Regions from separate parts of the Streptomyces sp. NBC_00209 genome, predicted to be linked through region 3. Evidence: riboswitches for the same ligand, from Rfam matches in the RefSeq annotation. Region 3 holds a riboswitch; each other region holds the start of a gene.

Region 1 (7,673 bases), 6.0 Mb from region 3:
CTCGCCCGCCCATCTCTCCCGGCTCGAAACGGGCCGACGCCAGCCCTCGCTGCCGATGCTGCTCCAGCTGGCCAGGATCTACGGTACGACGGTCTCCGAGCTCCTCGGCGAGACGCCCCCGGAACGGGACGCGATCGTCCGCGGCCGCCCGTTCGAGGGCGCGGCCGCCGACGGCTGGCTGTACCAGCAGGCCGGCGGCTCCGGCCGGGCGATGCAGGCGCTGCGCGTCCGCGTTCCGTACGGCGCCCAGGGCGACCTGGTCCGCGTCCACCCCGGCGAGGAGTGGCTGTACGTCCTGACCGGCCGCCTCCGGGTGACGCTCGGCGAGACGGTGCACGACCTCGCGCCCGGTGACGGCGCGCACTTCGACTCGCTCACCCCGCACCGGATCGCGGCCCCCGAACCCGAGGGCGCCGAGCTGCTCTTCGTCCACACCCTGCTGCAGAGCCCCGCCGCCGACCTGTGCCTCGGCGGCCAGGTCCACCGCGGCTGAGACGTTCCCGCCGCCGGAGCCCCGGCAGCCAGAGAGGCCAGTCATGCCTGATTCAGAGCACTACGACCCGCTCACCCCGGCCCCGCGCCCCGGCGCCGACAGCCAGGAGAAGAAGATGCCGCGCGGACTCGTCATCCGGCTCTTCGCCTACCTGGTGGCCGGGCATGTCATCGCCGCGTTCCTCTATCTGCTCTTCGCGGTCGGCATGCACAACCAGTAGGCGGGGCCGCCTCAGCTCTCGTCGAGGAGCCGTTCGCGCAGCTGCTCACGGGTGGCGGGCGTGAGCTTCAGCCCTTCGGTGAGATAGCGGTCGGTGCCGCCCCAGGTCTCGTCCATGGCGGTGAAGGCCGCGGCGAGGTAGTCGGGCTGGGCGCCGAAGAGCGGGTTGAGCAGCTCCAGCACCTCCGGGGACATCCCGGCCGACGAGGTGTCGCTGCGCCGGATGCGGTAGCGGCGGTGCGCGTCGTTCGACTTGAGGTAGTCGGCCTCGATGGTCTCCCGCCCGACGCCCACCGCCAGCAGCGTCACCGCGATCGAGAGCCCCGCCCGGTCCTTGCCGGCCGCGCAGTGCATCAGGGCGGGGACGCTGTCCTCGGCCAGGGCGTGCAGCACCCGGCTGTGCTCGGCGGTGCGCTCCAGGATGATCGAGCGGTACGAGGCGACCATGCGGCTGGTCCCCTTGCCGTCGGCCAGGATCGAGCGCAGCTCCGCCATGTCGCCGTCGCGCACCATCCGCCAGAACTCGGCGCCGTCCGCCGGGTCGCTGAGCGGGATGCTCACATTCCGTACGCCCGGCAGATCGATGTCCAGGCCGTCCAGCTTGTGGTCGGCCGCGTTGCGGAAGTCGAAGACGGTGTGCAGGCCGAGCCCGCCGAGGAAGGCCGCGTCCTCGGCCGTGGCGTGCGCCAGGTGCCCGCTGCGGTAGAGCCTGCCGTGGCGCACCCGGCGGCCGTCGGTGGTGGGCAGACCGCCTACGTCGCGGAAGTTGCGGACACCGGTGAGAACGGGCTCCGTCGGCGGGGTCTGCGGCAGCTGCTGCGTCACGGTCACTCCTGGAGGCTCTGCCCCGGCGCGTGTCGCCGACGGGCCCACGACCGCGACGATACGACATCGGTTCCTGGGGCAATCATCTCGGCCGCCCGCTCCGGTGCGGACGATGGCCACGACATGTCCGTATTGCCGGATTATGTAGAACTTGCCCTGGTTGTGCGGGAGATGATCACCCGCTCGTGAGCGGGATCATATCCGTGACGGTGTGTGGTGGCGCCCCGGCTGGGTACTCCCCGCGCCGCGCGGAAAGCCAAGATCCGTAATCCACGGAGTGTGACCGGAATTCCGAGCCGCAATTCCGGTGCGGAATCCGGCGCCGAACATGTGGCTTGTTTCCGCCGTCCCGGCTCGCTTACGTTCCATGCCATCCGGATGGAACGCCCAATCCTGCCGCCGTCCGGAATTCGCACTCACTCACCGTGTGGCAGGAGCGGGGGAACCAGGTAAGCCGCCGACCGGGACGACCGGACGGCTAGGGGTGAAGTCGCGCCAGGCGCGGCCGGGCATCTCCAGCCCGAACCCGACAGCTCACCTCGCAGGCGCCGGAGAGGAAATTCTTCATGCCCAATTCGGGTAAGCACCGCCGTCCCAAGTCCAGCACCATTGCCCGTGGCGTCGTCGCCGCGAGCGCCGGCGGAGCCGTCATCGCGCTTCCGCTGCTCGGCGCCACCGGTGCCCACGCCGCGGAGCAGTCCGCACCGGCCACGTCGAAGTCGGCCGCCGCGCACACCGCCCCGGCCAAGCCCGCGAAGAGCGCCGGCACCACCACGTACTCCGTCGTCTCCGGCGACTACCTGTCGAAGATCGCGGCCCAGCACCACGTCGAGGGCGGCTGGCACAAGCTGTACCAGGACAACCGCGAGGTCGTCGGCGAGAACCCGAGCCTGATCTTCCCGGGCATGAAGCTGACCCTCGGCGCCAAGGCGGCCCCCGCCGCCACCACGTCCGAGGCCCCCGCCAAGGCCGCGCCGAAGGCCGAGACGAAGACCGCGCCCAAGGCCGAGACCAAGACCGAGACGCAGACCGAGGCCAAGACCGAGGCTCCGGCCGCACAGGACAACGCCTCCGGCTACGTCCACCCGGTCCCGGGCAACCACACCACCGCGTACCGCGCCTCCGGCGCCAGCTGGTCCAGCGGCAGCCACACCGGCATCGACTTCCCCGTCTCCACCGGCACCAGCGTGAAGGCCATCACCTCCGGCACCGTCGTCACCGCCGGCTGGGGCGGCGCCTACGGCAACCAGGTCGTCATCAAGCACGCCGACGGCCACTACTCCCAGTACGGCCACATGTCCTCGCTCTCCGTCTCGGCGGGCCAGACCGTGACCGCGGGCCAGCAGGTCGGCCTCTCCGGCTCCACCGGCAACGCCACCGGCCCGCACCTCCACTTCGAGGTCCGCACCGGCCCGGAGTACGGCTCGGACATCGACCCGATCGCCTACCTGGCGTCGCACGGGATCACCGTCTGATCCAGGCACCACCGGCCCGGTGATCCGGGTCGCTGAACGACACAGAGGGACGGCGCACGGCGGTGCGCCGTCCCTCTGCTTATTCCCCCTTTACCGAAAACTGACCGGGTGGTTTATCTCACCACCCGTCAACCCCTTATTACGGTCGCGTAGGTCACATTCCGGGGTGCAGGATATGCGGTTGTGGCAGACGATTCGAACAACCTTCAACAGGGCGCCATCGACCGACAGGGCGCCATCGGGTCGTACGCGGCGATTGGCGACAGCTTCACCGAGGGAGTCGGCGACGCCGGCCCGGACGGAACGTTCGTCGGCTGGGCCGACCGGCTCGCGGTACTTCTCGCGGACCGGCTCCCGGAGCCCGGCCCGGCGACCCGGGCCGAGGGCTCACCCGTTTCCGCGCACGGGGACTTCCGGTACGCCAATCTCGCCGTACGAGGACGCCTCCTCGACCAGATAGTCGAGGAGCAGGTGCCCCGCGCCAAGGAACTCGCCCCCGACCTGGTGAGCTTCTGCGCCGGCGGCAACGACATCATCCGGCCGGGCACCGACCCGGACGACGTGGCCGAACGCTTCGAGCGGGCGGTCGCCGACCTCACGCGGTCGGTCGGCACCGTCATGGTCACCACCGGCTTCGACACCCGCGGCGTCCCCGTGCTGCGCCATCTGCGCGGCAAGATCGCCACCTACACCGCTCACGTCCGGGCCATCGCCGACCGCTACGACTGCCCGGTCCTCGACCTGTGGTCGCTGCGCTCCGTGCAGGACCGGCGCGCCTGGGACGGCGACCGGCTCCACCTGTCGCCCGAGGGCCACACCCGGGTCGCGCTCCGCGCCGCCCAGGTCCTCGGCCTCGACGTGCCGGCCGACCCGGACCAGCCGTGGCCGCCGCAGCCGCCGCGCGGCACGCTGGAGATCCGCCGCGACGACATCCACTGGGCGCGCGAATACCTGGTCCCGTGGATCGGGCGGCGGCTGCGCGGCGAGTCCTCCGGGGACCACGTCGAGCCGAAGCGGCCGGACCTGCTGCCGCTCTGACCGGCCCCTCCGCTGTCCTCAGTCGCCCCGTGACCGCGTCGCGGCGACCGGGGACAGCGGCAGCACCTCCGGGACCCGCTCCAGGACCCCGCCCGCGAAGACGTCGTACAGCGGCAGCGTCTCCAGGTGCACATAGCCGATGTGGCAGTCGCAGACGGCGAGCGGGCAGGCCCGCGGCCCCAGCGCCCGCCGGTAGCTCCCGTCGTACAGATTGCCCAGCTCCGCCCGGACGAAGTGGCAGCGGCGCACCGTGCCCTCCCCGTCCACCGAGATCACCGACTCACCGGTCCGGCAGGGCAGCCCCGCCGAGCGGTGCGGATGGCGGCTGTACGGGAACAGCGGGTCGATCGCCGTCCACCGCTCCGCCTCCTCGTCCGTGTAGGTGTGCCCCTCGGCGGCGTTGACCCAGAGGTAGACCTCCTCCGGGAGCGCCGCGCGCAGCCGCCGCGCCTCGCCGAGATGGGCGTCGAACCCGACGACGCCCACGCTGTGCCGGACCCCGAGGTCCCTCAGCTCCGCGCACCGGCCGAGGAAACGCTCGTACGGCGTCTGCCCCGGGTGGTACGTGCACCACAGCGCGATCCGTTCGCGGGCCGCCTCCGGAGCCTCGGCCAGCCACCGCGTACGGCCGCTCAGGTTCGTCTGGATCGCGACCCGGCGTACGTGCGGGAGGCCCGCCAGCTCCACGATCGCCCTGCGGTACCAGGACCGCACCAGGCCCTCGCCCCACGGCGTGAACAGCACCGAGATCCGGTCACCGGTCTGCGCCGCCACCCACGCGGTGAACCGTTCGAGCGCCGCCCGGTCCGCCCGCAGCTGATCCGGGCTGTCGCGCCGCTTGGCGAAGGGGCAGTACGGGCAGTCGTAGTCGCAGGAGGCGAGCGGGCCCCGGTAGAGAATCGTCAGGTCCACGGGTCCCTCACTTCAGCTCGTAGGCGGCCATCGCGGCCCGCACGGCGGGGGAGAAGAGCTCCGGGCCCAGCGCGTCCGAGTACGCCAGCCCCTCCGGCGACAGCCGCAGCAGCCCCTGCGCCCCCGCGTCCAGCCAGCCCCGGGCCTCGAACCGGGCCAGCTCCTCCGGGAAGTCCTCGTACGGCGAGGTGCCGAACCGCTCGCGGTACTCGTCCACGGCCATGCCCTGCGCCTGGAGCACCGACTGGAGGAGATGGCGGCGGCGCGCCTCGTCCCCGTCGGTGTACCGCCCGACCTCGGCGCGGGAGAAGTCCGCGGTGGCCGTGTAGGCGTCGATGATGCCCCGCACCTCGCTCATCCGGACCGCGTAGTCGAAGGAGTAGTGCAGCCGCGAGGTGTAGGAGCGGGCGCCGCAGCCCAGGCCGATCATGCCGTCCGTCTGGCAGGCGTAGTCGTCGGGGCCCTCCGCGCGCGGGGCGTCGGCGCGGCGGAACATCCGCATCGACACCTGCTCGTAGCCGTGGGCCAGGAGGTGGTCGCGGCCGGCCCGGTAGAGGCGCAGGCGCTGCTCGTCCCAGGCCGCGTCGGACTCGCTCTCCGACAGCCGGCCCAGCGCGGTCAGCGGACGCTTGTAGAGCGGGTAGAGGTACAGCTCCTCCGGACGCCAGCGCAGCGCGGCGTCCAGCGAGGTCTGCCAGGTCCGCTCGGTCTGGCCGTCTATGCCGTAGATCAGATCGATGTTGAGCACGGGTATGGAGGTGTCCCGGATGAGGCCGAGCGCCTGCTCCACGTCGGCGGCGTGCTGCGGGCGCACCGCCGCGCGGGCCTCGGCCTCCACGAAGGACTGCACCCCGATGCTGATCCGGGTGGCGCCCCGCTCGGCGAGCACGGCGAGCCGGTCGGCGGTCGCGGTGGACGGGGACGTCTCCACGGACAGCGGGACGGACCGCAGATCGGCGCCCATCCGCTTCTCCGCGATGTCGCACAGCCGCTCCAGCTCGCCCGCCGTCAGGAAGGTGGGCGTGCCCCCGCCGAACGCCGCCGCGGCGAACCGTACCGGCTCCGCGTCGCCCAGCGCGTCCCGTACGGCGCCCGCCTGCCGGTCCAGCGCGTCGAGATACCGCGAGGTCAGCTCGTCGGGGGCACCGATCCGGGTGAAGAGGTTGCAGAAGCCGCAGCGGACCTCGCAGAACGGGATGTGCAGATAGAGGGAGAGCGCGTCCTTGCGTTCCCCGGCCCACAGCTCGCTCAGCCCGGGCCGCCCGCCGGGCCGCTCGGCGAGCGGGCGGTACGCCGTCTTGTGCGGATAGGCGTACACATAGCTCTCGTACGGGCGGACGGTGTGCGTCACGGTCATCGGACGGCCCCCGGTTCCAGGAAGAAGTGGGCGTACGGGACGGTCCAGACGGACTCGTGACCGAGCCGGTGGCCGGTGTAGCCGTCGTCGCCGTAGGCCGTGCCGTGGTCGGAGCAGACGATGGCGAAGGCGCGGCGGCGGCTGCTCGCGGCGGCGAAGAGCCGGCCGATGTGGGCGTCCACGTATTCCAGGGCGGCGGCGTGCGTCGCCCGGCTGTCACCGGCGTCGCGGGTCGCCCCGGCCCGGTGGAACCAGTTCGGCTGGTGGAGCGCGGAGACGTTGACGAAGAGGAACAGCCGCTGCTCGGGCGGCAGGGCGGCGACCACCTCCTCGGCGCGGGTCACCTGCGCCTCGAACGAGGTGGACGAGGGCACCCCGAACTCCGGCTCCCAGTGCGCCTCCTGGAACATCCCGGGGAGCACCGAACCGAGCGGCCCCCGAAGGTTGAAGAAGCCCACACCACCGATGCACACCGTGCGGTAGCCCTCCTTCGCGAGCCCCGACACCAGGTCCGGGGTGTCGAACACGAAGGTGCGCTCCGCCGTGGTCTCGCTGCCGGCGAACCGGGCGGCGAACAGCCGGGGGTGCGGCCCGGGCGCGGCCGGGGTGGGCAGGAACCCCGCGAACATCGCCTGGTGGGAGGCATAGGTGAAGCTGCCCGGGGCATGCCGCTTCTCCCAGACGCCGCCCGGCAGATGGCGGGCCAGATGCGGGATGCGCCCGGCGGCGGCCAGCTCGGCCGCGACGTCGTACCGCAGGGTGTCCAGGGTCACGAACAGCAGGTCGTGGCTGCCCACGATCTCGCTCATGTCGGGGTCGGGGCAGTGCGCGGAGCTGTGCTCAGGGGGTGGTGCTGACACGGTCGTTCCTTGCTCGTTCCAGTACGGCGGCGATCTGCGCCGCGTAGGTGTCCAGGCCCTCGGCGCCGCTGCCGGGCAGGCCCGTGAGCCCGGGCAGCAGATCCCCGAAGGCGTTGACCTCGCCGACGGCGAAACGCCGCCAGCCGGTCAGGGGCAGCAGGTCGACGCCGACGCACAGGGTGTCCGGGAAGGCGGCGGCGGCCCGCTCGCAGATCGCCAGGGCCTCGTCCCAACTGCCGCCCGCCGCCTCGATCGCCGCCCGCACCCCGGCCAGGTCGCCGCGCGCCCCGCCCAGGTGCAGATTGGTCATCGGCGAGGCGCTGGTGCGCACCACGGCGTGGGTGGCCCGGCCCGCGACCACGACGACGCGCAGATCGGCGGCCCGGCCGCGCTGGGTGGCCTTGGGCAGCCAGCGCTCGATGTGCAGCCCGTCGGGCGCCAGCGCGTCGATCACCGCCGCGATCTCGCGCTCCGTCGTGCAGCGGCGGACCCGC
Region 2 (7,673 bases), 3.8 Mb from region 3:
CACCCCGGCCACCACCTTGTGCCGCGGGCTGCGGTGCAGGCGCGGAGCGAGGTCCGGGGGAGGTGCGGCGCCGGGCGGCGCGTCCTGGGGAACGGTCATGACTCCATGGTGACGGCCCCCGCGCCCCACCGGCACCCGCCCCGACCCTGGCCGGTCCCTGATATTGGCCCGCCCGCCTCTCAGGGGTGCCGGGCTCGCGCCCCGGCCCCACCCTGCCCCGCGTCCCGGCCGTCTCAGGGTCGAAGTGGGGGCCGACCCTGATGCCCTCGCCCGTACGGGCATGTGACGATCGGACCATGCCAGCCGCCACCACCCGAGCCGCAAGCTCCCACGCCCCCGAGCCGGAGGAGCCTCCGCTGCGCAAGCTGTACCGCAGCGCCGACGGCCGACTCCTCGGCGGAGTGGCGCGCGGGCTCGCCGGACACCTCGGACTCCCGGTCGCCTGGCTCCGGTTCGTCTTCCTCGGCCTGTTCTTCGCGGACGGCCTCGGCGCCCTGCTGTACGCGGTGTTCTGGATCGTGGTCCCGCTCGGCGTCGGCGGTGTGGACGGCCCCCGATCCGTCTTCGAGACCGCCCCCGACGGCACCCGCCGCCTCCGCAAACCCGACAAGGGGCAGCTCTTCGCCCTCATCGCGCTGCTCATCGGCGCCGTCATCTTCGTCGGCAACGTCGACATGGGCAGCAAGGCCGACCGCTACATCTGGCCCAGCCTCCTCATCGGCGCAGGCTCCGTCCTGGTCTGGCGCCAGGCCGACAACGCCCGCCGCGCCCGCTGGATGGAGGTCGGCCGCCGCCGCCGGGTCCTGCAACTGGCCCGCGCCCTGGCCGGAGTCGCCCTCGTCGGCCTCGGCCTCGCCGTCTTCATGGTCGTACGCGGCTCCGCCGCCCAGCTCGGCAACGTCATCACCGCCGCCATCGCCGTGCTCACCGGCATCGCCCTCCTCGCCGGCCCCTACCTCGTCCGCATGACGCAGGACCTCTCGGAGGAACGCCTCATGCGCATCCGGGCCCAGGAGCGCGCCGAGGTCGCCGCCCACGTCCACGACTCCGTCCTGCACACCCTCACCCTGATCCAGCGCAACGCCGACGACGTCGGCGAGGTCCGCCGGCTCGCCCGCGCCCAGGAACGCGAGCTGCGCAACTGGCTGTACAACCCCGAGGGCACCGGCAAGGACGAGGACGACGAGCCCGAGACGCTGGCCGAGGCCGTCAAACGGGCCGCCGCCGAGGTCGAGGACAAGCACGGCGTCCCGCTGGAGGTCGTCGTCGTCGGCGACTGCCCGCTGGACGAGAAGCTGGCCGCACAGATGCAGGCCGCACGCGAGGCGATGGTCAACGCCGCCAAGTACGGTGGCGAGGGCGGCGCCGTCCAGGTCTACGCGGAGGTCGAGGGCCGCACGGTCTTCGTCTCCGTGCGCGACCGGGGCCCGGGGTTCGACCTGGACTCCGTACCGGGGGACAGAATGGGCGTACGAGAATCGATCATCGGCCGGATGCAGCGCAACGGCGGCACGGCCCGGCTGCGTTCGGTGCCCGGCGGGGGTACCGAGGTCGAGCTTGAGATGGAGAGGACGAGCGATGAACGGGACCAGTGAGGTGGCCGGAGGCCAGGAGAACCCGGAGCGCCGGGTACGAGTCGTGCTCGTCGACGACCACCGGATGTTCCGCACCGGCGTACAGGCCGAGATCGGCCGCACCGAGGAGACCGGCGTCGAGGTCGTCGGCGAGGCGGCCGACGTCGACCAGGCGGTCACCGTCATCACGGCGACCCGCCCCGAGGTCGTCCTCCTCGACGTCCACCTCCCCGGCGGCGGCGGCGTAGAGGTGCTGCGCCGCTGCGCGCCCCTGATGGGCGCCGCCGAGAACCCGGTGCGCTTCCTCGCGCTCTCCGTGTCGGACGCCGCCGAGGACGTCATCGGCGTCATCCGGGGCGGCGCCCGGGGGTACGTCACCAAGACGATCACCGGCACCGACCTGGTCGACTCGGTCTTCCGGGTCCAGGACGGCGACGCCGTCTTCTCGCCCCGGCTGGCCGGCTTCGTCCTCGACGCCTTCGCCTCGACGGACGCGCCTCCGGTCGATGAGGACCTGGACCGGCTGACCCAGCGCGAGCGCGAGGTGCTGCGCCTGATCGCCCGGGGCTACGCGTACAAGGAGATCGCCAAGCAGCTGTTCATCTCGGTGAAGACGGTCGAGTCCCATGTCTCGGCGGTGCTGCGCAAGCTCCAGCTCTCCAACCGCCACGAACTGACCCGCTGGGCGACCGCGCGGCGGCTCGTCTAGGGCCTGCTCGACTAGTCCCGGTCCGGGTCGAGCGAGATGTTCAGCTTCTCGCCGACCCTGCGGTAGCCGATCGACGCGTAGATCCGCTCCACGTCGGCGTCGCCCGGCTCCAGCCACACCACCCGGCAGCCCCGCTCGAAGGCGGTGCGCGTCAGGTGTACGGAGAGCGCGGCGCCGATGCCCCGGCGGCGGAAGTCCGCGCCGACCGCCAGGCCCGCCAGCTCGCTGAGCCCGTCCACCGGTACCGAGCAGCCGCCCGCGCCCGCCGGGGTGCCGCCGACCGTCGCGAGCGCGGCGACACCGCCGCCCGCCGCCGCGTTCCGCAGCCACTGCGCCGTGCCCTCCTCGGGCTCGCCCTCGCCGCCGTAGCCCAGGTGCTGGACGAGCGCGGCGGCGGCGAACTCCGCGTCCGTGGCGGGCTCGGCCATGGCCAGGTCCGCGACCGGCTTCGGCTCCACCAGGTCGCCGGGGGCGCAGGCGAGGACCGGGGCCCGGTTCTCGACGGTGAACCCGGCGGCGAGCAGCGCCGGTTCGACGGCGGGCGCCCAGCCGGGCAGGAACTCCAGGCGGGGCATCCGGTCCCGCTCACGGAACGCCGCTATGAGGGCGTCGAGTTCGCCGGGCGTCGGCTCCGCGCCCTGGTCCGGGATCGCGTAGTTGGCGTACTTCAGCGACCAGTTCGGGTTGTAGCGGATCACGAACGGCCCGACGCGGACGTGGTCCGGGGAGCGCAGGGTGAGCGTATGGGCGTGGGTCTGGACATCGGCGTCCATCGGCATGTGCGGCTGTCCTTCGGGCTGTTGAGGTCAAGGGCCCGGAGCCTATGCCACCCGGGTCGCCCCCGCGAAGGGCATTTCATCGATGGGCGCGATCCGGACCGGGGCCCCGGGGCGCGGCGCGTGGATCATCCGTCCGTTCCCGATGTACAGGCCGACATGGCTGACGCCCGAGTAGAAGAACACCAGGTCACCGGGGGCCAGTTGGGAGCGCGGCACCCGCTGCCCGGCGTTGATCTGTGTGTACGTGGTCCGGGGCAGCGACACCCCGGCGGCGCGCCAGGCGGCCTGGGTGAGCCCGGAACAGTCGAAGGAGCTGGGCCCGGTCGCGCCCCACACGTACGGCTTGCCCAGGGCGTTGTACGCGAAGGCGACCGCCTGGGCGGCGCGCGAGTGGGGCGCGGCGACGGTGGAGCGCGGCGCGCTCCGGTCGGCGTGGCCGGCCCCGCGCCCGTCCTCGGAGGCGTCGTAGGAGGCGCGCTCGGCCGGGGTGAGGCGGGCGAGCAGGCGGCGGGCCTCGGCCAGCTTGGCGCGGACGGTCGCCCGGTGCTCCTTCAGGGCGGCCTGCCGGGAGGCCAGCTCGGTGAGCTTCCCGGCCGCCTCGGCGCGTACCTGGGCGATCTCCGCGACCTGGCGGCGCACCGAGCGCACGTCGGTGGCCCGGCGCTCACCGGCCCGCTCCGCGTAGGTGGCGCGGCGCAGGTACTGGTCGGGGTCGGAGGAGAGCGCCAGCTGCACGGAGGGGTCGATCCCGCCGGACCGGTACTGCGCGGCGGCGTACGCGCCGAGCACGTCGCGGGCGGTGTTGAGGCGGGCGGTCCTGCGGGCGGCCTCGTCGCGCAGGGCGTCGACCGACTTGGCGGCTGCGGTCGCCTCGGACTTCGCGCCGTTGTACTTCTCGGTGGCGACCTCCGCCTCCCGGTACAGCCGGTCCACCTGGGCCTTGACCTGCTTCGCGGTGGGCGCGGGGTCCGCGTGCGCGGCTCCCGGCAGCACGGCGGCCGTCGCGGCTCCGGCGACCGCGAGGGTCGCCGCGGTGCGGGCCGCGGAGGCGGTGATGAGGCGCTGCCTGGGTTTGCGATGCGCTGCCACGGGGGCGGGCGTCCTTCCGTGCGACGGCCCGACGGGGTATACCGGCGGGCTTCTCCGGCGGCCGGCGAGGACGGTTCCTGATCCACGGCCACCGGGAAGGGACGCTAATCCGAGGTCACGGGAAGGTGTCGTTATGACGGTTATTGCCCGCTCTTGGCGTGGCATTGTCGCTGAATGACCGCACGTGAAGCCTGAATGACCGGGAAAAGTGCCACAGAATCAGGCAAAAAGTGCATTCATCATTCAAGCGGCCCGTAGGCCCCACCCTGCCCGGAGCGGTCCGGGGCGAGGGTTCTCACACCCCGTGAACGCGCTGACCCTGGCGAACATCTTCATCGCCACGCTCTGGACCTGAGCGGCGGTACGGGCCTGAGCGGCGGTACGGGGCCGGCCCGCGCGGACCGGCCCTCTTCCCCGGTCAGGCGGGGCGCACACTCCCGTAGATCGGCATGTAGTAGATCGACTCCTCGCGCACGTTCGCCCCGGGCTTCGGCGCGTGGATCATCATCCCGTCGCCCTTGTAGATCCCGACGTGGCTGATGTCGTCGTAGAAGAAGACCAGGTCGCCGGGTTGCAGATCGGCCGTCGCGATCCGCGTACCGACGTTCACCTGGTCCCAGGTGGTACGCGGGATGTCGACACCCGCCGCCTTCCAGGCCGCCTGCGTCAGCCCCGAGCAGTCGTACGAGGCGGGGCCGGTCGCCCCCCAGACGTACGGCTTGCCGATCTGGGCGCGGGCGAACGCGAGGACCTTCTCCGCCTTCGTTGAGGCGCTGCTCCCGGAGCCGGTGTCCGAGCCGGAACCCGAGCCCGTCTCCGTACCGCTGCTCCCCGACTCCTTGGCCTTCTGCTCGGCTTCCTTCCGGGCGGCGGCCTGCTTCTTCGCCAGCTCGGCGGCCTTCCGCTTGGCCTCCGCCTCCTTCTTGCGCTCCAGCTCCGCCAGCCGCGCCTTCTCCTCGGCGGTCAGCTTCGACAGCAGCGTCCGGGCCTCGGTCAGCTTCGTCTGGACGTTCTGCTTGCTGGTGCGCAGCGTGGCCTGCGACTCGGTCAGCGTCTCCAGGCTCTCCACGGCCTGGGCCCGCTGCTTGGACACCTTCGCCTGCTGCGTACGGAAGTTCGCGACCGCCTGCTGCTGGCGCTCGGCCATCCGGTCCATGAGGTGGGTCTGGTCGAAGAACGACTGCGGGTCGTCGGCCAGGAAGAAGGTTGCGGTCGGTGCGAGGCCGCCGTTGCGGTACTGGGCGGCGGCGTAGTTGCCCAGCGTCCTGCGGGCGTCGTTCACCTTCTCGGTGCGCTTGGCCACGTCGTCCAGGAGCGTGTCGACCTTGGACTTCTGCTGGTCCGTGGCCTCCTTGGCCTGGTTGTACTTCTGAGTCGCGGTGCCGGCCTGCCGGTAGAGGTCGTCCACCTTCTTCTGGACTTCCTCGATGCTCGGCTTCGGCGCGGGCGCCGCCATCGCGCTCTGGGAGGACAGCAGGGTCACCGAGGCCAGCGCGGCCGAGGTCAGCCCGACGGCCGGGGCGGTGGAGCGCATCCGGGTGCGCGGTTTGCGATGCGACGCCAAGGCCGGCATCTCCTTCCGTGGACCGCCTACCGGGTTAGCTGTCGGGTTCGGGCGGAACGGAAGGCTGCCCTACGGTCCGGTGGGGAAGGACCGATTCACCCCGGTGCTGCGTGTGGGTCCCCGGTTCCGGGCGGGCCCGGATTCGGCGTGGCGGCACGCTCGGCGTAGGTCGCCTCTGGGGGTACGGGCCGTCCGAACGTGCACGCTAGCCAACGCATGGGGCCGCTGGGAAGGTTGGTGTGCGATATGCCCGATACATTTCCGTGACCTTTTCGGAGCGGGGCCGGGTGTCAGTGGAGAGCTTTAGACTCGGACAGCGATGAGCAGCCTCTTTGACGACAGTTTCCTGGCCGGCCTCCAGCAGGAGGAGGACGCGGCCCCGCCGCCCCCCGAGGACCCCGCACCCGAAGCGGTGCCGGAGGACCTGTTCGCGGGCGTGTTCGACGGGCCCCCGCCACCCCGCGACGCGTACTACCGCGACGGCGCGCACCGCCCCGTCCTCGACCCCGAGGCGCTGCTCGACGGGCTGAACACCGAGCAGCGCGCCGCCGTCGTGCACGCCGGGTCGCCCCTGCTCATCGTCGCGGGCGCCGGCTCCGGCAAGACCAGGGTGCTCACCCACCGCATCGCCCACCTGCTGGCCGAGCGGGGCGTCCACCCCGGCCAGATCCTGGCGATCACCTTCACCAACAAGGCCGCCGGCGAGATGAAGGAGCGCGTCGAGCAGCTGGTCGGGCCCCGGGCCAACGCGATGTGGGTCATGACCTTCCACAGCGCCTGCGTCCGCATCCTGCGCCGCGAGTCCAAGAGGCTCGGCTTCACGTCCTCGTTCTCGATCTACGACGCCGCCGACTCCAAGCGGCTCATGGCCCTGGTCTGCCGCGATCTGGAGCTGGACCCGAAGCGCTACCCGCCGAAGTCCTTCACCGCCAAGGTCTCCAACCTCAAGAACGAGCTCATCGACGAGGAGACCTTCGCCGGGCAGGCCGCCGACGGCTTCGAGAAGACCCTGGCCCAGGCGTACGCGATGTACCAGGCCCGGCTGCGCGAGGCCAACGCGCTGGACTTCGACGACATCATCATGACGACGGTCCATCTGCTCCAGGCGTTCCCCGACGTCGCCGAGCACTACCGCCGCCGCTTCCGGCACGTCCTCGTGGACGAGTACCAGGACACCAACCACGCCCAGTACACGCTGGTACGCGAGCTGGTCGGCCCGGCCGGTCCGGAGAACGCGCCCGCCGAGCTCTGCGTCGTGGGTGACGCGGACCAGTCGATCTACGCCTTCCGGGGCGCGACCATCCGCAACATCCTCCAGTTCGAGGAGGACTACCCGGACGCGACGACGATCCTGCTGGAGCAGAACTACCGCTCCACCCAGACGATCCTGTCCGCCGCCAACGCGGTCATCGAGCGCAACGAGAGCCGCCGCCCCAAGAACCTCTGGACCAACGCCGGCACCGGTGCCCGCATCGCGGGCTACGTCGCGGACACCGAGCACGACGAGGCGCAGTTCGTTGCCGAGGAGATCGACCGCCTCACCGACGCGGGCGACGCGAAGGCCGGAGACGTCGCCGTCTTCTACCGGACGAACGCGCAGTCCCGTGTCTTCGAGGAGATCTTCATCCGCGTCGGCCTGCCCTACAAGGTCGTCGGCGGTGTCCGCTTCTACGAGCGCAAGGAGGTCCGGGACGTCCTGGCCTACCTGCGGGTCCTCGCCAACCCCGAGGACACCGTCCCGCTCCGCCGCATCCTCAACGTGCCCAAGCGCGGCATCGGCGACCGCGCCGAGGCCATGATCGACGCGCTCTCGCTGCGCGAGAAGACCACCTTCCCGCAGGCGCTGCGCCGCGTGGACGAGGCGTACGGCATGGCCGCCCGCTCCGCCAACGCCGTCAAGCGGTTCAACACGCTGATGGAGGAGCTGCGCACGGTCGTCGAGTCCGGTGCCGGTCCCG
Region 3 (7,673 bases):
CGCGAGCGTGACCACGATGTTCCTGCTCGGCGGTGGTCTGTTCTCGCTGCTGTTCCTGCTGCCGCTGTACTACCAGCAGGTGCGCGGCCACACCGTGCTGGAGTCCGGGCTGCTGCTCGCCCCGCTGGGCCTCGGCACCCTGATCGGGATGCCGGTCGCGGGCAGCCTCGCGGACAAGGTGGGCGCGCGGAGGCTGGTCCCGGCCGGTGCGCTGCTGATCGGCGTCGGCGCCCTGGTCTTCACCGGTTCGGGCCCGGGTACGTCCCAGGCCGCCCTGACCGCCGCGCAGTTCGCCGCCGGCTTCGGCATGGGACTGGTGGGCGCGCCCACGATGGGCTCGGTCTACAAGACGGTGCCGGGCGAGTCGGTCGCCGGTGCCACGGGCGCGGTCTTCATCCTCAACCAGATCGGCGCCTCGCTCGGTATCGCCGTCGTCGCCCTGATCCTCCAGGGCGGCGGCTCCCACGCCGCCCCCACCGCCGAATCCTTCTCCGACGCCTTCTGGTGGCCGGTCGCCGCGGCCGTGGTGGTCTTCGCCGCGGGTCTGCTGCTGCCCGGGAAGCCCGAGCCCGTACCGGCCGCCGCCGGGGCCCCGGAGGAGACGTCCGCAGGCCCGGAGCCGGTCACCGGCCCCACCTGACGGCGCGCGCGGCGGACCTGGGTGGGCTGCCCCCGGTCAGGCGTCGTCCCCGGTCCACCGGGCCGCGAGGAGCAGGGCGATGTCGTCGGGCCGGTCCGCGGCCTGGCGGGCCCGGCGGATGACGTGGTCGGCCGTGTCGGCGAGCGGGGCGGTGCCCACGCCGGCGAGGGTGGAGCGCAGCCGCTCGACCCCGACGTCGATGTCGATGCCCGCCTGCTCGACCAGGCCGTCGGTGTACAGGGCGAGCGTGGCGCCCGGGTCGAGGTGCAGTTCGGTGACGGGGTAGCCGGCCTCGGGGTCGATGCCCAGGACGATGCCGCCCGGGAGGTCCATGACCTCGGTGGTGCCGTCGGGCCGGCGCAGGACGGGCTGGGGGTGCCCGGCGCGCACGGCGTGCGTCCGGCCGGTGGCCGGGTCCGTGACGATGTAGCAGCAGCTCGCGAACTGGCCGGTGTCCAGGTCGATGAGCAGGCGGTTGGTGCCGCTCATGACCTCCTGGGGGTCGTGGCCGCTGAGCGCGAAGGCCCGTACCGCGCTGCGGACCTGGCCCATGGTCGCGGCGGCGGACACGCCGTGCCCCTGCACGTCCCCGATGACGAGGGCGAGGCGGCCGTGCGTCTCGATCACGTCGTACCAGTCGCCGCCGACGTCCATGCCCTGGGTGCCGGCGAGGTAGCGGCCCTGGGTGTCGATGCCGCGGACGGCGGGCAGCCGGTGCGGCAGCAGGGCGTCCTGGAGGCCGCGGGCGAGGGCCGCCTCGGTGTCGTAGCGCTGGGCCCGCTGGAGGGCCTGGGCGATGAGCCCGGCCAGGGCGGTCAGGACCGTACGCTCCTCCGGGCTGAAGCCGCGCGGCTGGTCGAAGCCGAGGATGCAGGAGCCGACGAGCCGCCCCGAGGCGATGAGCGGGAGGAAGGCGCGGGCGCCGACGTCGGCGTCCATGGGGATGCCCGGATAGGCGGCGGCCAGGCGTTGCATCGACTCGAAGAAGATGGGGCGCCCGGTGGTGAGCGTTTCCACGCCGGGGATACGGGCGTCCAGGCCGACCGCGTCGAACCGGTCCAGGAAGCCGTGCGGGAAGCCGGTCTCCCACTCCAGGTAGAGGTGGCCCTCCTTGAGCAGGTAGATCGCCAGTTGCCGGCCGCCGAAGGCGGGGAGCAGTTCCTCGGTGACCACGCGGGAGACCTGCCGGGCGGTGACGGCCTCGGTGAGCGCGATGGCGAGGGCGACCGGCCGGTAGAGGGCGGCGGACCGGTCGGCCGGTGAGCCGAGCCCCAGTCCGGGCGAGACGACGGAGTCCGGGGTGTAGGCGGGCGTGTCGGTGGGCGTGAGGACCGCGGTCAGGCCGTCGTGCCCCGGGTACAGGGAGACCGAGACCCAGGGGGGCGGGTCGCGGCGGGCGAGGAAGTGGACCGGGGCGTCGGAGAGCATCGCCGCCCGGTAGTGGTCCTCGTACGCCGGGTTCGCGAACCAGGGCAGCGCCTCCCAGAACACCCGGCCGACCAGGGCGGCCCGGGGCCGGCCGAGCATGTCCTCGGCGAGCGGGTTGACGTAGGTGATCCGGCCGAAGCGGTCGAGCGAGAAGATGCCGCGGGGCAGCCGGTCGGCGGCCTCGGCGACGACGGGGCCGATGCCCAGGTCCACCAGGAAGCCGGTCAGGTGCCCGCCGCGGCCGGCGCCGTCGTCCCGGCGTCCGGAGACCTCCAGCAGGTGGGAGCGGCCGTCCGGGCCGCGCAGCCGCATCCGGCGGACGACGGGGCCGTGGGAGTCCGCCGCCTGCCGGGCCAGCGCCCAGAGGCCGTAGACGTCCTCCGGCGCCAGTCTGGCCGCCAGGGCCCCGATGGTGCCGGGGAAGCCGTCGGTGCCGGTGCCGAGGATCGTGTCGAGATCCGCGTCCGCCTCCACGGCGCCGGTGGCGAGGTTCCAGTCGAAGCGGCCGATGCGCACGGGCGGCGAGGTCCTGGCGGGCAGCTGTACGGGGAGCGGCTCGCCCTCCCACTCGGGCCGGGTGCCGACGTCCGCGAGGCCGGCCAGTTCGGCGCCCAGGCCGTCGGCGATGCGCTGGAGCCGGTCCCGGTCGGCGGCGGGGACCGGCTCGTCGCCCGTCGCACCGCGCAGGACGACGAGGACGCCGACCGGTTCGCGGTGGCGCAGCACCGGCACGTACAGGGAGCCGAAGGGGAACGGCAGTCCGGCCATCAGCTGCGGGAAGCGCCGCATGGCGTCCTCGGCATCGGTGAGATACACCGGGCTGCCGGTGCGGAACGCCTCGGCGACCGGGAACGGCCGGTTCACGTGCATCCGCCACCAGGGGCGGAGCAGGGGGCCGGGGAATCCGGCGAGGACGGCGAGCCGGAGCAGGCCGGGGGTGCGCGAGGGGAGGTAGATCCCGCCGGCCCGCCCGTCGACCGCCTCGATCGCGTTCACGACGGACTGGGCGAGCACCAGGGACAGGTCGTCCGGCGCCCGGCTGTCCTCCGGTCCTCGGGGCGGGCCGTCGTTCGGACCGAACGGCAGCCGCCCGGCCGCGCCGTGCCAGGTCACACAGCCAGGATGCTCCCGGGCGGCCGGTGCGGCACGTCGGAGGCGTCCCGGCCCGCGCGGCCTGGGGGGCCGGGACACGCGGGAGCGGTGGACACCACGACTGTGGCGTCCACCGCTCCCGCACGGTCCGTGCAAGCGCCTACCGGCCCTCGTCGGGCGGGCGGTGGTCACCGAACTGGTCGTTCATCTTCTGCTGAGCCGAGTCGACCTGGCCGCCGTACTTGCCGCCGGTCTTCTTGTCGACGTAGTCGCCGCCCTTCTCGACTCCCTGGCGGGCCTGGTCCGGATGCCCCTTGATCATGTCCTTGATCTTGTCGAGCATGCCCATGACTGACCTCCTAGAGACGCTGACCGTTCCAGCATCCACGCCCCGCCGTGCCCTCGCATTCCGGGACGGCCGGGTCCGGACGCCCTACTCGCCAATCGCCTCGCCGACGTGGGCCTTCGCCCGGGGGGTGCCGGGAAGAGCCCGCTGTCTTCCCGGACGCCCTGTTCGACATCGCTTGTGCCACAAGGGTTGTACGGCTTTTCCGCGACAAGAGCGGTACGGCATGCGAAAGGGGTGGAAAGGAGCGCTTCCGCTTCTTTCCACCCCTGCTCACGATCCCGCCCCGAGGGCGGGGCCGGTCTGGATCAGTACGCGCCGAAGACGTTGTCCATCGAGCCGTACGTGGCGGCGGCGTAGTTGCACGCGGCCGTGATGTTGGCGACCGGGTCGTAGAGGTCCATCGACGTACCGGGCACGTGGTACGCGTCGAAGGTGGGCTGGATCACCTGGAGCAGCCCCTTGGAGGGGGTGCCGTTGACGGCGTTGATGTCCCAGTTGTTGATCGCCATCGGGTTGCCCGAGGACTCCCGCATGATGTTGCGGTAGATGCCGTCGTAGCTGCCGGGGATGCCCTGCTGCGCCATGATCGCCAGGGATTCCTTGATCCAGCCGTCGAGGTCGTCGGTGTACGCGACGGCCGTCTTGGTCTCGGCGGGCTTCTCGGCGGCGACCGGGACGACGGTGCGCTCGGAACGGTCGGCGCGGTCGGCGCTCTCGGTCCGGGGGGCGGTGTCGCCGTTCTTCTCGGCGGTCTCCGCCTTGAATGCGCTCTTCTCGGCGGCCTTCGGGGCGGCGGCCTCGGACTTGGCACCGATGGTGAGCTTCAGGCCCGGGTGAATGAGGTCGGGGTTGCCGCCGACGGCACCGCGGTTGTCCTTGTACAGCCGCTCCCAGCCACCGCCGAGGGAATGCCCCTGGGCGATCTTGTAAAGCGAATCGCCGGACACCACGGAATAGGTGGTGGGCGCGGCCTTGCGCACGGCAATTTCCTTGCCGGCGACGGAAGTCGGGGCCGCTGCCTTTTCGGCGACGACGGTCTTGGCGGGGGCGGCGGAAGCCGATCCGGCCGTGATCAGGGGGAGCGCGAGAACGGCTCCGCCCGCGCTGACGGCGATGAAACCGCGGGTCAGGGACGCGGACGTGGCACGACGGTGCTTACCCGTGATGGGCATGGGGTATTTCCTCTCCATCGCCTGCGAGGTGAGCTGTCGGGTTCGGACGGGAGATGTCCGGTCGCGCATGGCGACTTCACCCCTAGCCGCTCCGGATTCCGGACCGGCGGCAAACCTGGTTCCCCCGCTCCTGCCGTACGTGAGTGGTCGGGTTCCCGGACGGTGGCAGGATTCGGCGTTCCATCCGGATTGATGACGGGACCGTAAGCGAGAAACGACGGCCGGAACAAGCCCGGAATTGCTGATCACAATTGTTTTGCAAGATCCATCAAAGGAAATGCTCATGATCGCCCGCGCCGGGGGAAGTCAAATTTCTTGGGACGACTGGGAACCGGGAGATCGGATTGCGCGTCAGAAACAGCCGACGTGACGCTGCCCACTGAGACCGGAATGACGCGTTCGTCCGTTTTGTGTCCATTTGGCAGCATCAAAACCGCCCCGATCGCCCGTAATTGACTTTTTTCCCATGCGGGAACAAAAGGGACATCAAACGACCCACGAGCGGCCGGAATCGCCGGTTCGGACCCCTCGTTCGCGCGATCACTCTATGGTTAGGCTTACCTAAGTATTGCCGCCCCTTGTTCACCGTCATAGGGAGACCCCAGAACCATGGCGCCGCGTTCCGCCCCTTCGTCCCCTCGTCCCGCCGCCCCCGCCGCCCCCGCCGACGAGGAACTCACCGGCAGGCTGGCCCTCGTGACGGGAGCCGGACGCGGCATAGGCGAGGCCGTCGTGCGGGCCCTCGTCGCGCGCGGCTGCCGGGTCCTGGCGACCGACGCGGCCCCGGAGGGCGTCGACGCCCTCGCCGGGGAGTACGGGGGGAGCGTCGTGGCCCGGGCACTGGACGTCACGGACGCGGCGGCCGTCGAGGCCCTGGTCGCCGAGGCGGAGGACACGCTCGGCGCCCTCGACATCGCGGTCAACGTCGCCGGGATACTGCGCTGTTCACCCGTCACCGAGCTGACCGACGAGGACTGGCGGGCGACGTTCGCCGTCAACACCGACGGGGTGTTCCACGTCTCGCGGTCCGTCGCGCGCCGGATGGCGGACCGGGGCGCGGGCAGCATCGTCACCGTCGCGTCCAACGCCGCGGGCATCCCCCGTACGACCATGGCGGCGTACGCCGCGTCCAAGGCCGCGTCCGTCATGTTCACCAAGTGCCTCGGCCTGGAACTGGCCCCCCGGGGCGTCCGCTGCAACACCGTCTCGCCCGGCTCCACGCTCACCGACATGCAGCGCGGGATGTGGCCGGCCGGTGAGGCGCACGACGACGGGCCCGCCGCGCGGCGCGTCATAGCCGGGGACCTGGCGAGCTACCGCACGGGCATCCCGCTGGGCCGGATCGCCGAGCCGTCCGACATCGCCGAGGCGGTCGCCTTCCTCGTGTCCGACCGGGCCCGCCACATCACCCTGCACGACTTGTACGTCGACGGCGGCGCCACCCTGCGCGCCTGACCCGTCCGCCCGGCGCCCCCGAAACCGGACCTCCCCCTGGAGACCTGAAACGATGACTGCCTCACCGTACGAAGACGCCCCGGCCTGGCCCGCGGAGTTCGCCGCCCGCTACCGCGCGGCCGGGCACTGGCGCGGCGAGACCTTCACGAGCATGCTGCGCGAACGGGCCGAGGCCCACGGCGACCGCGTCGCGCTGATCGACCCCGCGCCCGAGCGCCGCGCCTGGACGTACCGGGAGCTGGACGAACGCGCGGCCCGGCTGGCGGCCGGCTTCCGGGCGCACGGGATAGCCAAGGGCGACCGGGTCGTCGTCCAGCTGCCCAACATCCCCGAGTTCGCCGAGGTCGTCTTCGCCCTCTTCCGCATCGGCGCGCTCCCCGTCTACGCGCTGCCCGCCCACCGCGAGACGGAGATCGGCTACTTCTGCTCCTTCGCCGAGGCCGTCGCCTATGTCGTCCCGGACCGGCACGCCGGATTCGACCACCGCGCGCTGGCCACGGCCGTACAGGCACAGGCGCCCACCCTGAAGCACGTGTTCGTCGTCGGCGACCCGGGCGAGCACACCGCCCTGTCCGACGTGCCGTGCGACGCGTCCGGGGAGCCCGAGGACGGGCCCGAGCCGCACGACCTGGCCTTCCTCCAGCTGTCCGGCGGCACCACGGGGGTGCCCAAGCTCATCCCCCGTACGCACGACGACTACATCTACTCGCTGCGCGGCTCCAACGAGATCTGCGGCGTCGACGCGGACACCCGCTTCCTCGTGATCCTGCCCGCCGCGCACAACTTCCCGATGAGCTCGCCCGGCTGGCTCGGCACGCTGTACGCGGGCGGCACCGTCGTCCTGTGCCCGCGCCCCGACCCGGCCACGGCGTTCCCGGTCATCGAGCGGGAGCGCGTCACCATGACCGGCATGGTCCCGCCGCTCGCCCTGGTGTGGACGGACGCGGCCGCCTCGGCGGAGCAGGACCTGTCGAGCCTCGAACTGATCCTCGTCGGCGGCGCCAAATACAGCGAGACGGCCGCCCGGCGCCTCGAACCGGCGCTCGGCTGCCGGCTGATGCAGGTCTTCGGCATGGCCGAGGGCCTCGTCAACTACACCCGTCTGGACGACGACCACGAGACCGTCGTCTCCACCCAGGGCCGGCCGATCTCCGAGGACGACGAGATCCGCGTCGTGGACGACGCCGGACAGGACGTCCCCGACGGGCGGTTCGGGCATCTGCTGACCCGGGGTCCGTACACGATCCGTGGTTACTGGCGCGCGCCCGAGCACAACAGGACCGCGTTCACCGAGGACGGGTTCTACCGCACGGGGGACATCGTGCGCCGCACCCCGAGCGGCCATCTGGTCGTGGAGGGGCGGGCGAAGGACCAGATCAACCGGGGCGGCGAGAAGGTCGCGCCGGAGGAGATCGAGAACATCATCCTCGCCCACCCCTCGGTGCACGACGTGTCGGTGGTCGGTGTGGCCGACCCGTATCTCGGTGAACGCACGCTGGCGTACGTGATTCTGCGCGAGGGCGCCGAACCGCCCGGG

The links. A riboswitch is a leader RNA that binds a small molecule or an ion and turns the genes downstream of it on or off. The one in region 3 is predicted to bind cyclic di-AMP.
Positions count from the first base shown of each region.
Region 1: it holds a riboswitch for cyclic di-AMP, as region 3 does, so the genes downstream of both, OG867_RS01635 (peptidoglycan DD-metalloendopeptidase family protein) here and OG867_RS29005 (transglycosylase SLT domain-containing protein) in region 3, are expected to answer to the same signal.
Region 2: it holds a riboswitch for cyclic di-AMP, as region 3 does, so the genes downstream of both, OG867_RS11505 (NlpC/P60 family protein) here and OG867_RS29005 (transglycosylase SLT domain-containing protein) in region 3, are expected to answer to the same signal.

Region 1 covers NZ_CP108121.1:347,616-355,288, reverse strand. The annotation lists gene OG867_RS01650 (XRE family transcriptional regulator) at 1-493, shown strand, start outside; gene OG867_RS01645 (DUF6126 family protein) at 537-713, shown strand; gene OG867_RS01640 (tyrosine-protein phosphatase) at 725-1,537, opposite strand; cyclic di-AMP (ydaO/yuaA leader) riboswitch at 1,945-2,100, shown strand; gene OG867_RS01635 (peptidoglycan DD-metalloendopeptidase family protein) at 2,104-3,012, shown strand; gene OG867_RS01630 (SGNH/GDSL hydrolase family protein) at 3,196-4,050, shown strand; gene OG867_RS01625 (STM4011 family radical SAM protein) at 4,069-4,962, opposite strand; gene OG867_RS01620 (STM4012 family radical SAM protein) at 4,970-6,319, opposite strand; gene OG867_RS01615 (STM4013/SEN3800 family hydrolase) at 6,316-7,128, opposite strand; gene OG867_RS01610 (STM4014 family protein) at 7,160-7,673, opposite strand, start outside.
Region 2 covers NZ_CP108121.1:2,629,229-2,636,901, reverse strand. The annotation lists gene OG867_RS11530 (PspC domain-containing protein) at 1-99, opposite strand, end outside; gene OG867_RS11525 (PspC domain-containing protein) at 297-1,595, shown strand; gene OG867_RS11520 (response regulator transcription factor) at 1,579-2,283, shown strand; gene OG867_RS11515 (GNAT family N-acetyltransferase) at 2,295-3,062, opposite strand; gene OG867_RS11510 (NlpC/P60 family protein) at 3,105-4,151, opposite strand; gene OG867_RS11505 (NlpC/P60 family protein) at 4,570-5,724, opposite strand; cyclic di-AMP (ydaO/yuaA leader) riboswitch at 5,723-5,873, opposite strand; gene pcrA (DNA helicase PcrA) at 6,035-7,673, shown strand, end outside.
Region 3 covers NZ_CP108121.1:6,386,798-6,394,470, reverse strand. The annotation lists gene OG867_RS29020 (DHA2 family efflux MFS transporter permease subunit) at 1-640, shown strand, start outside; gene OG867_RS29015 (SpoIIE family protein phosphatase) at 677-3,181, opposite strand; gene OG867_RS29010 (antitoxin) at 3,321-3,509, opposite strand; gene OG867_RS29005 (transglycosylase SLT domain-containing protein) at 3,815-4,681, opposite strand; cyclic di-AMP (ydaO/yuaA leader) riboswitch at 4,685-4,869, opposite strand; gene OG867_RS29000 (2,3-dihydro-2,3-dihydroxybenzoate dehydrogenase) at 5,291-6,136, shown strand; gene OG867_RS28995 ((2,3-dihydroxybenzoyl)adenylate synthase) at 6,189-7,673, shown strand, end outside.